4 regions of the Ruegeria sp. H3 genome follow, and region 4 is predicted to be linked to each of the others. Evidence: riboswitches for the same ligand, from Rfam matches in the RefSeq annotation. Region 4 holds a riboswitch; each other region holds the start of a gene.
The links. Region 4 has a riboswitch for cobalamin ahead of ACR0JE_RS09865 (aromatic ring-hydroxylating oxygenase subunit alpha). Riboswitches for the same ligand answer to the same signal wherever they lie in the genome.

Region 1 (4,209 bases), on a different contig from region 4:
TGGGCGGCGCGGTTGTCTCCGGAAAAGATCAGATAGTTAGTGATGGCGGAGAACAGGAAAGACACGGCAAGCCCTGCCAGGATCAGTTTTTCCGGTGCGCTTGTGCGCAACCCCTGTACCAAGGCCAACACAATGCCCGATGCGATCAAGCCACCGCAAAACGCAGCCAGCGGCAGGGTCCAGATGCCCAGCACATCGCCGGTGACCGTGATGACCAGAACAGCGCCCGCAGCCGCGCCCGACGAGAGACCGAATAGAAATGGGTCTGCCAAGTCGTTGCGCGTGGTGGTCTGCAGAACCACCCCCACAACACCAAGCCCCGCACCGATGACAGCGGCGAACAGCGCACGCGGCAGGCGCAGATCAAACACGATCCGATGCAGCGGCGACATCTCGCCTTCTGACAGACCTGTGCCCAGGCCGATGGCGGCAATGACATCTGCCACCGGGATCGGGGTTGTACCGTAGACTGTCGACAGCAGCAAAAGGGCGGTCAGAACGACCGCCCCCAGCACAACTATCCGGCCCGTATGGACCATATCAGTTGGTCGCCGTCGGGTGCATCGCATCCGCCATCTTCTGGATCGCGTCAATGTTTGCCGGTCCCGGTGTCAGCTCTTCGTAGCGCAGACCGATCCAGCGTTCATTTTTCACAGCGTCTGTTTGGGACATCACCGGGTGCTCTTGCAGGAACTTGAACGTGTCCTCTGCCCCGTTGCCGGTCTGATAGTCAAGCAGCACCAGAAATTCCGGGTTCGATGCAGCAACCGCTTCCCACGAGGTGCGGCCCCAGCTGGTATCCATGTCATGGGTGACGTTTTCGCCGCCAGCCGCTGCGATCATCGCATCGGGGATGGCGAATTTGCCAGCGGTAAAGGGTGCATCTGCCGGGCCGTCCAGCAGGAAGACACGGGGTTTGGCCAGATCGGTGGTTTTGGCTTCAATGGCAGAAAGCTGTTCTTTCCAGCCTGCAACCAGTTCCTCGGCCTTTTCTTCGACATGCATGACCTGACCCAGGCGCAGCACATCGTTGAACAACAGGTCCATGCTGGCCTCAGGGCGGTCCTTGTCCATATGCACGCAGCTTTCGGTCAGGATCATTGTCTTGATGCCGAACGGGGCCAGAGTGTCCGGGGTCACGTCACCACCGGGCTTCATGCCGTAATACCAGCCTGCGAAGAACAGGTCAGGTTCTGCCGCAACCAGGTTTTCGACGGTTGGGTATTTCGGCGCCAGTTCCGGGATTTCACCGCGCAGCTTATCGAAATCAGGGCTTGTCTTGTACCAACCGGTGATACCGGTCAGGCCAACGATGTGTTCTTGCAGGCCCAGCGCAAAGGCCATGTCGGTCATGTTCATGTCATGCACCACCAGCCGTTCCGGCTTCGCGTCGAACACCAGCGGTTCTCCGCAATTGTCCACGGTCACCTCATGCGCTGCTGCGCCGCTGGCCAAACCGGTGATCATCAAAGCTGACCAAAGCTTCTGTTTCATCGTTCTCTCCTGTTAAGATGAAAGCGTTCGTTTTCGGATATCCAGCGCCGGGATCACGCGCCCTTCGTGCTGGAAGCACAGGTAGTCAACACCAAACGTGTCGCGCACTTGATCCGGCGTCAGTATTTGGTCGACTGGCCCAAAGCCCGTCATGCGTGTGGATTTCATCAGCGCGACATGGCTGGCGAATTCCGGGATCATGACAAGGTCGTGTACGATCATCACCACTGTTACGCCCAGTTCGGCCACCAGCGACAGCATGTGCCCCTTGGCATCGGGGTCCAGATGATTGGTGGGCTCGTCCAGAAACAACAGCGAGGGGTTCTGCGCCAATGCACGCGCGATATGGGCGCGTTGGCGTTCGCCGCCCGAGAGCCGCTGCATCGGCTTGTCCGCCAGATGGGTCAGCTCGGTTGTGCGCAGAACGCGTGCAAGATCCATCTTGTGGTCTTCTGCCGAGCGGTCGCTTTGAATGGGAATCTGGCCCAGCGCAACGTAGTCGCGCAGCTTTAGGCGGCCATCGGGCAGTTCCTGCTGACCAACAACCGCAATGGTCCGGGCGCGTTCCTGCGCAGACAGGCTGCGTAGGCTTTGACCGTTGATCCGAACGTCTCCCAGCGCCAGACGCTCGACCCCGCAGAGCAGGTTCAGCAGCGTTGTTTTCCCGGCGCCGTTGGGGCCCGCGATGGCAAGGATCGCCCCCTCGTCCAAAGAGAAGGAGACATCTTGCAACAGCACATCGCCATTCAGGGCGTAGTATTCCAAATTGTCGGCGACCAGAAAGCTCATGCCTTGTCCCTTTGGGGCAGCCGGGGCAGGCGGGCCAGTGTTTTGAAGAGCAGGGCAGGGGGCCGGTCTGTAGCGCTGGTCCAGCCGCTTTCGCTGTTGTGGAACTGATGGGCGAATGCGGCGATTGCATCCAGATCAGTGGTGCTTTGGATATCGCCAAACAGGTACTGCGCTTTGCCTTCGGCTTGAAGCCCTACGGTCATCGGGCGTTCACATCCCGCCATGCACGGGATCAGACGCGTTGCAAACCCATCGGGCAGGGCTGCGTCCAGGATGCTCTGAGCTGTGCTGGCCTCGATCTCACCCTGACAGGTCGAGCAGATCAGCACAAAATGATCAGCCGCGCGATGCATGGCCATCCTCAACGCGCAGAATGCCCGTGTCGAAAGTGCCAGTCCCGATAGGACGCGAATATGCCATCAATCCTCCTTGCGGGACGCCCCGTCCCGGGTTGGTTTCACAGGTGATGGCAGGTCTCCTGACTTGCGGGTCATCGCTTGGCCAACCTTCCCGGCCTTCTCGGGCCAGTGGTGATTTGGCGTCACTCACCGCTTACAGTTGCGGGGGCAGTTACGGACTTGGCCTGTTCCGATATTCCGGGGGCCGCACCGTATTCCCATTTTCATCCCGCACCCAAAGCTGCGGGAACCATCACAGGTCAGCTATTCTGGACAAGACACGCTTGTCAAGCAATCGCTGAGAGGCTCGGGTCAATCTCGGGGTAGATCAGTAATCCGCAACCAGCAGGAACTCGGCCTCGGTATCTTCGTCGATCGTGGCAAAGCGGGGAATGGGTTGTTCGAACACGTTATCGGTGCGGTCGTCGTTTACGGTTGAGACCTCGCCGATCAGGCAATCCCCACGCTCGGCCCAGAAGGCGTGCCAGATTCCGGGCATAAGGGTTACACTTTCGCCGGGTTTCAGGCGCAGCAATTCGCCCGGAGTGATGGTGATATCGCATCCGTCGCTGGGCACCACAACCGGTGTGTCGCGGTCTACGCTGCCATCGGGGTTCGAGGCATAGATCTCCATCACCAGATCGCCGCCGCCCCGGTTGATGATATCCTCGGCTTTGACGATATGACGATGCATCGGCGACAGCTGCTTGTCGCGCGAGATCAGCAGTTTTTCTGCATAAAGCATCCCACGACCCTGGCTCAGATCGTTCTCATCCCCATTGCGCAGGGTGAACAGGAACAGGCCAAGCTCATCAAATTTGCCTTGCCCGTAGTCGGTGATGTCCCATCCCAGTCCCCGGGCGCGGATCGTGTCGGCCTTGGCGCTGCGCATCTGATCCGGAGACCAGTCGGCAAAGGGGGGCAGGATGAAACCGAAAGACTGGATAAAGGCCTGTGCATCGGTCTTGATGTGGTTGATGTCGGAACGTTTCATGTGACTTCCCTTTTTGGGACTAGAGCTCGTGCGCCCAGGGCGGGTTGGCCCCGGCACGCGATACGGTGACTGCTGCAACATCTGCACCCAACGCTAAAGCTGCACGCAGGCTTTCTTTTGTCAGATCGCGCAGCCCGGCTTTGGTCAGATGTCCGGAACGGTGAAGTTCCGCCAGCACGCCAGCGTTGAACGTATCGCCCGCCCCCACCGTATCGACAACCTGAACCGCTTTAACCGGTATCGTGGTTTCCGAGCCATCGCGTAGATAACCCGAAGCCCCCTGGCTCCCACGTGTAACAATCACAACCGCGGGACCGGCTTGCAGCAACAAAGGCACTTTCTCGGCATGGGTTTCGGGCCCCGGAATGATCCAGTCCAGATCTTCATCCGAGACTTTGAGGATATCGGTCTGCGCAATCATGGCATTCAAACGGGTGCGGTATCTGGTCTGATCCTGGATAAACCCCGGTCGGATGTTGGGGTCCAACATCACCGCTCGATCCGTCCCGTGATGGCTTAGCAAGGCAGCATAAG
Region 2 (4,209 bases), on a different contig from region 4:
CGGGCGCATGCGATGGAATTCAAGTTCCGCCCTGACAAACCCGGCTTTCACCGTGCCCAGCCGAACCTCGGTCACATTGCTGGCCGCCGCTGACAAAGTGGCCACTGGCGCGCTGTCTGCGGTGCCCAAAGCACCAATCGCGGCTTCAACGGAATCCTCGGAATAGATGTATCGAAGTGAGGTTTCCGCATCGATCAGATCGCGGCCCACCCGACCATCATATACAACTGTGTCCAGAACATGCTGTGGAACATTGGCCGCGGGCCACAGCGCCTGCCAATCCGCCCAAACCTTGTCGCACATCGCATGGTGCAGCCAGAAAACGGGATCGTAAGACGCGGACACTGTGCTGCCCATATCTCCAATCGAGCGGGGCAATGGCGACGATGCATCCGTGCCACCCGTTAAAACGTGGATACCGCCATGAGCCGCAAAGTTGAAGTCGGCCTGGAAGGCTTCAAAGTTTGGATTGGTCAGGTAACGCTCAACCTCATCCTCCAGCAACGGGATATTGCTGCGCAGGCGCGTCGTGTATCTGCGTGTAAAGACCTCGTCGCCGGTCAAACCCAGGGCAATGCTGCGATAGAGGCTGTGCGCGCGGGCAAGCGGATTGGGAACATCATCCCCGGCACCGTTTGTGTAGGTCGCATCATCCACCACTTTCGGCAGCCCGTTCGAGGCATGCGTCGCCGTGGCAAACTGCGTCCAATCCCAATAGGGAAGCGTAAGTTCAAGTTCGTCATCCCCGCGCTTCCATTGCAGCGCGCTGTTGAGCGCTTTTTCGAACGAATAGACATAGGACCGGTGCCAGGTCAGAAACGTGCGGTCATCGTCATGGCAAAGGTCTTGATCATAACCGTGCCCACGCGCCAGAGCGAAATACCCGCGCCGATCACCCATCGCGATGCCCGAGATTTCGTACATCGCAGCATAGGCGTCACGCAGGTCCTGGATATCTTCTTCACGCAATCTGATCAGGTCGAAACGGATCAGCGGCAACCCGGCCTGTTTTCTTAGAAAGTTCAGTTTGGCAATCGTTGTCATCTAAAAATCCCCCTTAAGGAGTGCTTCAATGCGCCCAGTATAGCATAAAACCAACGCCGATGGCGGTGGCACGCTCAAACGCTCGGCACTACTAGATGACGATTGGCAGATCTAACGCTGCTCTTTCTCATGCAGCACGCGCCCAATGATATTCATTAGCAACTGGGCCGCAAGGATTTGGGTGGAGCTGGTGGCGTCATAATCCGGTGCGACTTCAACAAGATCGAGTCCGACAATGTCGCCCCGCTTGGCCAGACCTGCCATGAGCTCTAGCACTTCGTAGTAAATGAACCCGCCATGGCTTGGTGTACCTGTACCTGGGGCGATGGATGGGTCGAAGGCATCAATGTCTATAGTCACATAATACCGCGCGCCTTCTGGAATGCGGGCCAGCATCCCATCGACCCCCATTTTGCGGAATTGCCGGACAGATTGGATGTCTGATCCCATGGCGCGGGCATCCGCATAGCCATCCTTAGCGGTGGACGACACATTGCGAATGCCGATCTGACTGAGGCCGGTGACATAGGGTTTTTCGGCGGCACGGCGCATTGGGTTTCCGTGGCCATAGCGCACCCCATGCCGTTCATCGACAAAATCCAGGTGCGCGTCGATTTGCACCACATGAATTGGTTCTTGATCATCAAAGGCATTGATGCAGGGGATATTGATCGAATGATCGCCGCCCAAGACGACCGGTAGCGCCCCCGCCTCCAGTATTTTGCGCACCCCAAACTCGATATTTGCATGGCTTTTCATTGTGTCGGTATGCACGATGTCTGCATCGCCGATATCAACAATGGTTACTTTGGCCGGATCCAGATAGGTGACATCATCTTCGTGGTCATAAGCGCCAGCATGGCCGAATGAGAACAGCGTCGACGCCTCACGGATCGCGCGTGGCCCCATCCGCGCCCCGGACCGCCATTGACAGCCAAAATCAAACGGGGCGCCAAGAACCGCAACGTCGGCGTCAATCGCGTCCCAATCCTCGACATAGGGATACTTGCCAAAGGTACAGATACCAACGAAAGGCAGGTTCAATCGGCCGGACTCGTAGCCATGGTTCGACATATGAGGGTTCTTTCTGTTCAGATCTTCAACATTTGCGAACATTAAGGCACCCGAATGCCACGCCCTGTAAAGCCTTTTGCATGGATTGAACTCACTGCCATTTCAGCTTTGGCGGACATTTTCGGCGTTGTCAGATTGCGCCAAACCCAGTGGACATAGTGAATCGCGTATGAGACAGTGAAAGCGATGGTGTCCGGCTCGGTTCGAGTCGGCTGAAAAGGGAACACGGTGCGGGTTCATACCCAATTCCGTGACTGCCCCCGCAACTGTAAGCGGCGAGCGACCCCGTTGGAAACCACTGAGCCCTAGGGTTCGGGAAGGAACGGGAAAGCGTTGACCCGCAAGTCAGGAGACCTGCCATCTACGGTGTGTGATGCCATGCGCCGCAGTCAACTTGAACCCGGGCGGGGTGCCTTGGGAACGGCAGAGACGACCGAAGGACCAAGCGTCCCCGGCACATCACCGTGACCAGCCACACTCCTCCCCTTGCGCGGAGGGCGCGATGTTATTGGAACGGACGATTATTCAACTCGATACAGGCCCCATGCCTGCGGATGAAGCACGTCAGATGGGACAGCTTGGCTATATGCAATGGATCGCGGGTGTTCCTGGCAATGCCTGCTATGAAGTAGCTGCGAGGCATGCTTACGAAACAGCTGCACCATTTAAAGATCACTCACCTGCCGTTGCAGCGTTCTGCGACTTGCTTTTGACTTCGCTGGAACAGCCGTTCAGACCTTTGCCACTTGCCACGCCAAAACGTGAAAGGCGCGGGGGTGCACAAGCCCGCCGATCTTTTCGCATGCCGCTGTGACATAGAACAGGCTGCGGGATCATCGCACATCTTTAGGCTCTTAAACGCAATCGAATACCCACCTCCGGCGACTACAAATTTTACCGGCACAACAGGTTTCATTTGCCGAGTCCGGTGTTTGCGTGGATAGTCCAGAATTGCATGCTTGCTTGCGCCCGCTGACCCACACGTAAACGCCAAAGGACATGCTATGGATCAGGTGAAATTCACGCAGATGAAGGACGGGGACAAAGAGGACTACACCTTCCTCGATACTCTGGAGCGTGAGTACTGCAAAGGAACGTCAGATCGTTTGCTCGAGGCGATGGAGAGGCTCGACAAAAGCCTGTCCGGCTATCAAGTCACACGTCTTGGCCATTCGGTGCAGTCAGCAACCCGCGCCTGGTTTGACGGGGCAGACATAGATTGGATCGTTGGCGCCTTGCTGCATGATATCGGTGACATCTATGCGCCGCATAATCACGATGAATATGCGGCCTCAATCCTCAAACCCTTCCTACGCGAACAGGTCACGTGGTGCGTGCATACCCATGGGGATTTTCAGCTTGTTTACTTCGGAGAGCACGTAGGCGCGAACCCCGAAAAACGCCAAGCTCATCGTGACAGCATCTATTTCGATGACTGTGCCGAGTTCTGTGAACGCTGGGATCAATCGAGTTTTGATCCCGCTTATCCCAGCAAACCACTGTCTTTCTTTGCAGATATGGTGCGTGAGGTGTTTGATCGCACACCCTATGATCCGGCTGTTGTTCAACCTGGCGTCCGGGTTCCGCTCACCGATGACGCCGTTGCTGAAATGCGATGGGCGTAGGATGTATTCGATCTAGTCAAATCACGGCCTGCTTTGTTCAAACATGCGGAGTTGGTAGAGGTGATTTGATACTCGTTGAGCACAAAAGCGGGCCAATCAGCACTACAAGAATCGCAGAATTCAGTTGTGACAAGCCAGTTTGTAATAAATACAGACGCCCCGCGACATCAGTTCGACGCCAGCTATCAACGCCTAAGAACAAACCTTTGCAACAGAGAAAGCTATGTTGTCCTGATCTGGATCATCAAGGCCAATCAAGGCTCTGATCAACTTATCCGCAATAGCGTCGCAACTCACTTCATGATTGCGCGTAACAACCTCTTGAATGTCCTTGTCTTCTAGAAACTGAAGCCCATCCGAAGCTGCAATGAGAACATCATCTGGCAGAAGCTTAAACGGGTCTGAAGGGCAATCGATCTTCGCGATGTCGCCACCATGTATGACAGACGTAAGCATGTTTCTATCG
Region 3 (4,209 bases), on a different contig from region 4:
TTCGCGCCCGGGTTTTCTTTTTCCTGAGACAGGGTTCAGACGCCGACGTCGACAATCGCCTGCGCCAGAATCGGTACGGTCGTCGCGTTCAGCCCGGCAATATTCAACCTGCTGTCGCCGACCATGTAGATCCCGTGATCGTTACGCAGTTGCTCGACCAGTTCAGGGGCCGCGCCGAGGCGCGAGAACATGCCGCGGTGCTGGGCGACAAAGCCGAACCGGTCTGATCCGGTCAGACGCTGCAACTCGTCCGCCAGTTGCTGACGCAGGCCCAGCATGGACAGGCGCACCTCCTCCAGCTCAGCGGCCCAATCTGCGCGCAAGGCGTCGTCGTTCAGGATGGTGGTCACGACCCGTGCGCCATGGTCCGGCGGAAACGAGTAGTTCTGGCGGTTCAGGAAGGCCAGCGTGCTCTGGTTCAGCGCGGTCTGCGCCACATCGTCACTGATCGCCATCAGCAACCCGGTGCGTTCACGGTAAACGCCGAAATTCTTCGAACAGGACGCCGCGATCAGGCAGCGCTTGACCGACGATGCCACCAGACGGGTTGCCTGCGCGTCTTCCTCAAGACCGTCGCCGAAACCCTGATAGGCGATGTCGATCATGGCAACCAGCCCAAGCTCGTTGATCAGGTTCACCACCTCTTGCCACTGCACGGGGTTCAAGTTTGCGCCGGTTGGGTTGTGGCAGCAACCATGCAGCAGAACCACGTCGCCCGCCTTGGCAGTTTTCAGGTCCTCGATCATACCGTCGAAATCGACGCCGCGGGTTTCGCCGTCGAAATAGCGATACGGAACCGCCTCGATACCCAAGTAGCTCAGGATCGACAGGTGGTTTGGCCATGTCGGGTTCGATACAAACACGCGCGCCGCAGGATTGGCCATGCGGATCATCTCGAACGCCTGACGACAGGCACCCGTCCCGCCCGGTGTCGCAACGGCGGCAATATTGGCACGCGGTACTGCGTCGCCGAGGATCAGGCCGATCATCGCATCGGCATAGGCCGGATCACCTGCCAGTCCCGTATAGGCTTTGCTCTCCTGCTCCTCCAGAATGCGCTTTTCGGCGGCTTTGACCGCTCGCATAACCGGGGTAACACCTTCGGCATTCTTGTAGACACCAACACCCAGGTCGATCTTCTGATCGCGCGGGTCTTCGCGGTACATCTGCATCAGCGCCAAGATTTTGTCGGCGGGCTGCGGTTTGAGGTTCTCGAACATCAGGTCTCTCCGGTTGCGACGGGCAGGGTTGGGAAAGCACCCCATTCAGCCCAGGAGCCGTCATAAAGCGCGTGGTCTTTTTTGCCCATGCGTTCAAGCGCAAGGCTTAGGATTGCAGCGGTCACGCCCGAACCGCACGAGGTGATCGCCGGTTTGGTCAGATCCACGCCTGCGGCCTCAAACACGGCGCGGCACGCATCGGGCGACTTCATTGTACCATCACTATTCAACAGGCTGCCAAAGGGCACGTTGCGCGACCCTGGTATGTGGCCAGATCGCAGCCCTTCGCGCGGTTCAACCTCGGTTCCGGCGAAACGGGCGGCAGCACGGGCATCGATAATCTCATGATCAGCCAGTTTGGCGGCCGCAGACACTTGTGTCACGTCGCGTACCAGATGGTTCTGCACCCGAACGGTCATATGCCGATCCCGGATCACCGGGGGCAGATCTTCAACCTCTCGCCCTTCGGCCTGCCATTTCGGCAAACCCCCGTCCAGAACGGCGATGTTCTCTTGGCCCATCAGGCGGAACAGCCACCAGACCCGCGCGGCCGACATCAGCCCGGCCCCGTCATAGACGACCACCTGATGACCATCGCCGACGCCCATCGCCCGCAGGCGTGACATGAACTTCTCGACCGGCGGCGCCATATGTGGCAAGTCCGAACGTTGGTCCGAAATGTCATCAATATCGAAGAAGCGCGCGCCGGGGATGTGGCCCGCATCATATTCCGCCTTGGCATCGCGGTTCTGCGCAGGCAGGTACCACGATCCATCCAGGATCCGCAGATCCGGGTCCTTCAGATGGGCGGCAAGCCAGTCGGTGGAAACGAGGGTTTTGGGATCGTCTTGCATCAAAGCCTCCCCTAAGCGAGTCTGAGTTTCCCTATATCCGAGCGGACAAACGTGCAAGCCATGCCAAGGCCTGCACCCCCCGGCGCGCTGACAATTTTTTCCAAACATACACGTTTGCCTGCTTGACAGGCGGCACCCCGTGCCAGACACCTGCCGGACATGGTTTCCAAAGGGGAATTCCCCCTGAGGAACGAAAAGGGAATCCGGTGCGACAGTAGCTGTCAATTCCGGAACTGCCCCCGCAACTGTAAGCGGAGTTTCGCCCCATCATGGCCACTGACCGAAGCAATCGGTTGGGAAGGCCGGGATCGAAGCCAATCCGCAAGTCAGGAGACCTGCCATGTGCAAACCGGGCGAAAGCCCAATTTTTAAACCTTTCTGCCGTCGGGTGTGACGGGAAGGAGACCAAACTATGCATATCGAACCGGGCGTCGTAAATGGCGCCAAACTTGTCTTGAGCTACGCCACCGCAACTGGCGCAGGGCTCTATGCCGCTAAACTGGCATGGGACAGCCTGAAAAGCAGCGGCCTTGCCAGCCTTGCCATTCGCTCAGCCCTGACCATTGGGCTGGTTTTCACCTTCTTTGAGGTGTTGCCGCACTTCCCGGTCGGGGTGTCAGAGGTTCATTTTATTCTAGGATCGACCCTGTTTTTGTTATTCGGTGCGGCCCCTGCCGCCATCGGCCTGATCGCGGGCTTGTTTATTCAGGGGTTTTTCCTGGCGCCTTTCGACCTGCCTCAGTTCGGGATGAACATGACAACGCTGCTGGTACCATTGTTTGCCTTGCAGGCCTTGGCCAACCGCATCATTGCGCCAAATACGGCCTATATTGATCTGAAGTATTCTCAGGCACTTGCGCTGTCGACGGCCTATCAGGGCGGTGTCGTCGTCTGGGTGGCGTTCTGGGCCTTTTATGGCCAAGGATTTGGTGCAGAAAACCTCGCCGCCGTTGTCAGCTTTGGCGCTGCGTACCTCCTGGTTATCCTGATAGAACCACTGGCTGATTTGGCCGTGTTGGCCGCAACAAAATCCATGCGGGATCTGGGCCGGATTGGGCTGTTCACACCGCGCCTTCACAACACTGCATAACTCTATTGCGCCGCGTTACCCTTCGCGGCGCAACCTGAAATGCTGAATAATCCCGATCACGCTAATGATGATCCAGAAGCCTTCAATCAACATTGACGCCAGATTGAAGTTCTGAAGCAGCGAATAGACAATCAAAACAGACCCCAGCAGGTTCACCACGGGAAACGCCAGATCTTCGGAATTCATATACCGCATCTGCGTCGCGAAATAGGCGGCAACCACGATCAGAGCCCCGAAGGAACCGATGGCGTCCACGATGGTCAGACTGTTGAAAAACTCACTCATCAATGAACCTTGCCGTTTTCCTGAACATCCGGCTGTTGCGCATAGTGATGCATGTTCAAAAACGCCGCCCCTTCAGCACCTGCGCGATATCCGTGCGGGACATCCGCTGCAAATCGAAGTCCCTGCCCCGTTTGCAAAGACACCCAAGCCTCACCTTTCAGAATGTCCAGCGTGCCGCTGAGCACAAAGACCTCCTCGGTCACACCAGCGGCATGGGCAGGGGACTCATGGCTTTGGTTCGGGTCGAGGTTGACGTGAAATGTCTCTGCCCCCAAGGCCGGATCAAAGGGGAAAACGATCTTGACCTCGATACTGCCGGGAAAGGTAACGGTTTGAAAAACCGACGGATCACCATTCACGGTGTCGATCAACGCGCTGAGCGGCAGCTGAAATCCTTTGGCAATCTTCCAGAGCGTGGCGATCGTCGGGCTTGATTCGCCGCGTTCGATCTGACCTAGCATCGCTTTGCTGACACCGGTGATTTCGGCAACTTTCGACAGGCTCAGCCCCGAAGCGGCCCGCACATCCCTTAGTTTCAGTGTTATGTCGTCCGGAGCCATGCCGTTGTCTTTCGAATCCTCTTGTGCGTTATAGCGCACATATGGTACGTGCGCTATAACGCACATTCCCCGCATATCGCAACCGGGGCAAAAGGGAAACAGCATCATGCCAATGTACCGATCCAGAACCTCTACCCATGGCCGCAACATGGCCGGTGCCCGCGGCCTGTGGCGTGCCACCGGTATGCAGGACGATGATT
Region 4 (4,209 bases):
AGATTTCTTGTACTTGCGCTCGGATGGCTCATCCGGGTCCGGCGGGTCTGAGACAGGTGTTCGGGTCAGGCCGGGACGTTGGCGTAGGCCCCATATGCCAATGACCCAGAATAGAAACAGCAGGGCAAGGCTTTCTAGGAAATCAAGCAGCTCGTCTTGCACCTCGAACCCGACGGCCTCGGACACTGTAAGTATGCTGACAGCAGCCGACAGAAACCAAAATGACATCGCTGCCAAAGTGATCACCCAAACCCAAGTCAGCTCTCGGTTTTCGGTGCTTGCAAACACTTCGCGCAACCGTTTTCGGTAGGTCATCAACATGCGGATGATCAGGATCAGGTAAACGGCCATTATGATCCGAAACAGTACGTCAGCGGTCAAAACCGCCAAGGCGATCAACACAAACCGCAACAACCGGGGATCGTCCTCAGGTAGGTCAACATCGCTCAGATCCGTTGGCAGAAACATCAGCGATGACATGAGCAGCCCGGATATGATGATCGGGGGTAGGTGATACCGCAGCCTAGGCTTGGGCGCTTCATCCGCTTCGCTGGTCAAGGCGCGGACATAAAGCCAGAAAAGAAAGGGGCTTGCGAAATCAAACAGAACGACAAGCACGCTAACGCGCATCACAAGATTGAACTCGTCCTCACTTCCTGACGCGTCGGCGATCAAAGCGCCAAGAGAGGACAGGCCCTGTATAAGAAACAGCGCGGCCAGGGGCATGAACACACCGGTATCACGCTTTCGTAGAAACAGCAGGTTAGCACAAAACAGGCAGAGCCCGATAAAGGCGGTATCAACGAATTGGGTGGCGGATTCCAAAATTACTTACTCTCTGAAAATCGACCACGGATGGTCTTGCGCTGCAGCCTCTTCATGCCCTCTACAGCATGCGATCTGACATCTACCAATTTCATGGGATTTGTCGTCTCTTTTGATCGGACAGGACGTTTGAGACTGCGTTAGACAGGTTTAATCTATATTCTTGCGCGGCCGTTCGGCGCGCTACGACTTGGCGTGGCGTGCCAGAAACTGCGAGAACCGGGCCAGCCCGGCTTTCAAATCTTCGGTTGGGTTGGTGTATCCAAGCCGCAGCCAGCCCTCCACGTCCATTGCGCTGCCCGGCGTCAGCATCACACCTTCTTCTTGCAACAGCGTCACGCATAGATCGCGCGAAGACATTGGTAGTTCGTATTTCAACAAGGCCGTAGTGCCGGATTTTGGCGGCACCCAGCTAAGCAGCGGTTCGTTTACGATCCAATCCTGAACGATCCGCAAGTTTTCGCGAGTGATCCGGTGCGCCCGCGCCAGTATCTTGTCGCGATGTTCCAGCGCCATGGCGGCTAGCATTTCGTCGATCTTGCCAACCGATATCGTGTTGTAGTCCCGGTGGATCATCACGTCATGCAGCATTTCTTTGGGTCCGGCGATCCAGCCAACCCGTAACCCGGCCAGCGAATAGGCCTTGGACATGCCCGCCGTGCTGATCCCTTTTTCGTACAGGTCTGCGACTGCGGCGGTGAAGCCGTCGCCTGTCTGATCTGTTCCGCGATAGACCTCGTCACAAAGCAACCAGGCATCGACACCACGTGCGATTTCGACGATTTGTTCCAGCAATGTGCGATCCATCAGCGCCCCTGTCGGGTTGTTGGGATTGTTGATCGCAATCAGGCGCGTATCGGATCGCACCATCGCCCGCAACTCGTCCAGATCGGGCAAAAAGGCGTTTTCAGGCCGTAAGTGCAGCAGTTCGATTTCGGCACCGATGCTTTCGGGGATGGAATAGTGTTGCTGATAGGTCGGGATTACAGAGATCACGTGATCACCACGCGAAACCAGCGTCTGATGCACCAGAGAGTTCGCGCCGATGGTCCCGTGCGTTGTTAGGATGTTATCCCGGCCCTGACTGTCATAAAGGCCACAGATCGCATCGCGCAGGCGTTCTGACCCTTCAATTGCGCCATAGGTCATCTTCATGGATGACAGATCGTTCAGAATGCTATTGTGCTGGCCCGCCATGTCGAACAGTTCGCCCAGCGTGATGGACTGAACGCAGGTCTCAGCCAGATTGAGCTCGCAGGTCGTCTCGAACTCATTCATCCACATCTCAACACCAAAGGGTCTGATTTCCATTGGGGCTCTCCTACTTTCAGCATTTGGGGCGATGGCACGTAACGGACGCACGGTTATGAAGATGTCTTATACCGCCAAACCAGCCAAGCGGAAGATTGCGGGTTTGTGCCTGAAATGTATCCAGGGGTTTTACTGCACAAACCCGGATCCGACCCGAACATCGAGATGTCTGTTTTGAAACTGAAAATGTCGCAAGTCTCTCAGCATAAGAACCGCGCGACTCTATCCTGTGCATGTGAGGTGCCGTTGTTTGAGTCTCAGACAGCGGAGAATTGGGAAGCCGGTGAAATTCCGGCACTGCCCCCGCAACGGTAAGGAAGGTCAGGTTCGGCAATCAACCACTGGGACGAGGATCCCGGGAAGGTGTCGCAACCGGGCGCAAGCCCCTTTCAAGTCCGGAAACCAGCCTTGCAGATATGTCAAACCGCGGGTGGCGGTGGGGGCACATGTTTCGGACGTGATCCTCGCGCGCCTCCGGACGGTTCCTCCTTGTCATCTGCCCAAGCAATGCCGCGGGGCGCGGCAGGAGAGCCAGAAATGAACAGCATTCAAAGCCTGTTGGCACGTCGCATCCCTGGTCACGCGCTCGAGCAGGCCTTTTATACAGACCCTCAGGTTTTTCAGGCCGATCTTGAAGCCATCCACTACCGCGACTGGCTGTTTGCCATTCCGGCTTGTGAACTGGTGAAAGCAGGGGATTACGTAACCTATACCGTTGGTGCCTATCGCATTATCATTGTGCGTGGTGCTGACAACCAAATCAGGGCGTTTCACAATACTTGCCGCCACCGTGGCTCGATCATTTGCAAGGCTGCAAAAGGCAATGCGCCTAAGCTGGTTTGCCCCTATCACCAATGGACCTACGAGCTTGATGGTTCATTGCTGTGGGCGCGCGATATGGGGCCGGATTTCGATCCGAAACAGCATGGGTTGAAGACCGTCCATTGCCGTGAGCTTGCCGGGTTGGTTTACATCTGTCTTGCGGACAACGCCCCAGATTTCGACATGTTCGCCAGTACCGCGCGCCCTTATCTGGAGCCGCATGATCTGGGCAACGCCAAAGTGGCTTTTGAAAGTTCGATTGTTGAGAAAGGCAACTGGAAGCTGGTTTGGGAAAATAACCGCGAGTGTTACCACTGCGGTGGCAACCATCCCGCGCTATGCCGCACATTCCCTGATGATCCTGCAGTCACAGGGATCGAAGGGGGTGAGACGCCGCTGCATATGCAAGCGCATTTTGACAGGTGCGAAGCCGCCGGGATGCCCTCGCAATTCTACCTGCATGATGACGGACAATTCCGTATGGCTCGGATGCCTCTGAAAGAAGGAGCGCAAAGCTATACGATGGATGGAAAATCCGCCGTGCGGCGCTGGCTTGGCCGATCGCCTTTTGCGGATGCAGGTGCGTTGTTGAAATTTCACTATCCAACTACCTGGAACCACTTTCTGGCTGATCATTCCATCGTGTTCCGCGTAACACCAATCAGCCCGACTGAAACCGAGGTCACAACCAAATGGCTGGTTCACAAGGATGCCGTTGAAGGGGTCGATTACGATCTGAAACGTCTGACCGAGGTCTGGATTGCCACCAATGACGAAGACCGTCAGGTGGTCGAGGATAATCAGCTGGGTATCAACAGCCCGGCCTATCTGCCTGGCCCGTATTCGCCGACGCAGGAATCCGGTGTGCTGCAATTCGTGGATTGGTATTGCAACACGTTGGCCGGTCGGTTGGCCCCCGAAACAATGGCGGCGGAGTAACGGTGATGAAAGATCTCAACGCGGTTGTGAATATCTGGCAGGACAGCGAAACACTGGAATGCGTCTCGGTCGTGCCCGAGATGGCAAATACGGCCAGTTTCACCTTTCGCGCTCCGTCTGGGTCGATGTTTGCGTACCATCCAGGGCAGTTTCTGACTTTGGAAATCCCGGCTCCTGGACAGCCGGGTGGGGTTGTGCATCGCACCTATACGATTTCTTCTTCTCCCTCGCGGCCACGGTCGATCACCATCACTGCCAAGGCCCAGCCCGACAGTATTGGAACGCGCTGGATGCTGGACAACCTGCAACCCG

Region 1: another riboswitch for cobalamin. It lies ahead of ACR0JE_RS13375 (DUF1636 family protein); the one in region 4 lies ahead of ACR0JE_RS09865 (aromatic ring-hydroxylating oxygenase subunit alpha).
Region 2: another riboswitch for cobalamin. It lies ahead of ACR0JE_RS17985 (hypothetical protein); the one in region 4 lies ahead of ACR0JE_RS09865 (aromatic ring-hydroxylating oxygenase subunit alpha).
Region 3: another riboswitch for cobalamin. It lies ahead of ACR0JE_RS13590 (energy-coupling factor ABC transporter permease); the one in region 4 lies ahead of ACR0JE_RS09865 (aromatic ring-hydroxylating oxygenase subunit alpha).

What each region holds. Positions count from the first base shown of each region.
Region 1 covers NZ_JBQFOD010000010.1:139,260-143,468, forward strand. The annotation lists gene ACR0JE_RS13360 (FecCD family ABC transporter permease) at 1-539, opposite strand, end outside; gene ACR0JE_RS13365 (ABC transporter substrate-binding protein) at 541-1,494, opposite strand; gene ACR0JE_RS13370 (ABC transporter ATP-binding protein) at 1,507-2,283, opposite strand; gene ACR0JE_RS13375 (DUF1636 family protein) at 2,280-2,636, opposite strand; cobalamin riboswitch at 2,735-2,951, opposite strand; gene ACR0JE_RS13380 (D-lyxose/D-mannose family sugar isomerase) at 3,010-3,675, opposite strand; gene ACR0JE_RS13385 (carbohydrate kinase family protein) at 3,695-4,209, opposite strand, start outside.
Region 2 covers NZ_JBQFOD010000020.1:8,603-12,811, reverse strand. The annotation lists gene ACR0JE_RS17995 (tyrosinase family protein) at 1-1,044, opposite strand, end outside; gene speB (agmatinase) at 1,156-2,118, opposite strand; cobalamin riboswitch at 2,289-2,494, shown strand; gene ACR0JE_RS17985 (hypothetical protein) at 2,621-2,932, shown strand; gene ACR0JE_RS17980 (HD domain-containing protein) at 3,123-3,743, shown strand; gene ACR0JE_RS17975 (PP2C family protein-serine/threonine phosphatase) at 3,936-4,209, opposite strand, start outside.
Region 3 covers NZ_JBQFOD010000011.1:10,713-14,921, reverse strand. The annotation lists gene ACR0JE_RS13600 (amino acid aminotransferase) at 36-1,220, opposite strand; gene sseA (3-mercaptopyruvate sulfurtransferase) at 1,220-2,074, opposite strand; cobalamin riboswitch at 2,218-2,431, shown strand; gene ACR0JE_RS13590 (energy-coupling factor ABC transporter permease) at 2,487-3,164, shown strand; gene ACR0JE_RS13585 (CBU_0592 family membrane protein) at 3,180-3,449, opposite strand; gene ACR0JE_RS13580 (helix-turn-helix domain-containing protein) at 3,449-4,009, opposite strand; gene ilvD (dihydroxy-acid dehydratase) at 4,116-4,209, shown strand, end outside.
Region 4 covers NZ_JBQFOD010000007.1:7,039-11,247, forward strand. The annotation lists gene ACR0JE_RS09855 (helix-turn-helix domain-containing protein) at 1-825, opposite strand, end outside; gene ACR0JE_RS09860 (aminotransferase) at 1,009-2,136, opposite strand; cobalamin riboswitch at 2,358-2,561, shown strand; gene ACR0JE_RS09865 (aromatic ring-hydroxylating oxygenase subunit alpha) at 2,674-3,897, shown strand; gene ACR0JE_RS09870 (FAD-binding oxidoreductase) at 3,903-4,209, shown strand, end outside.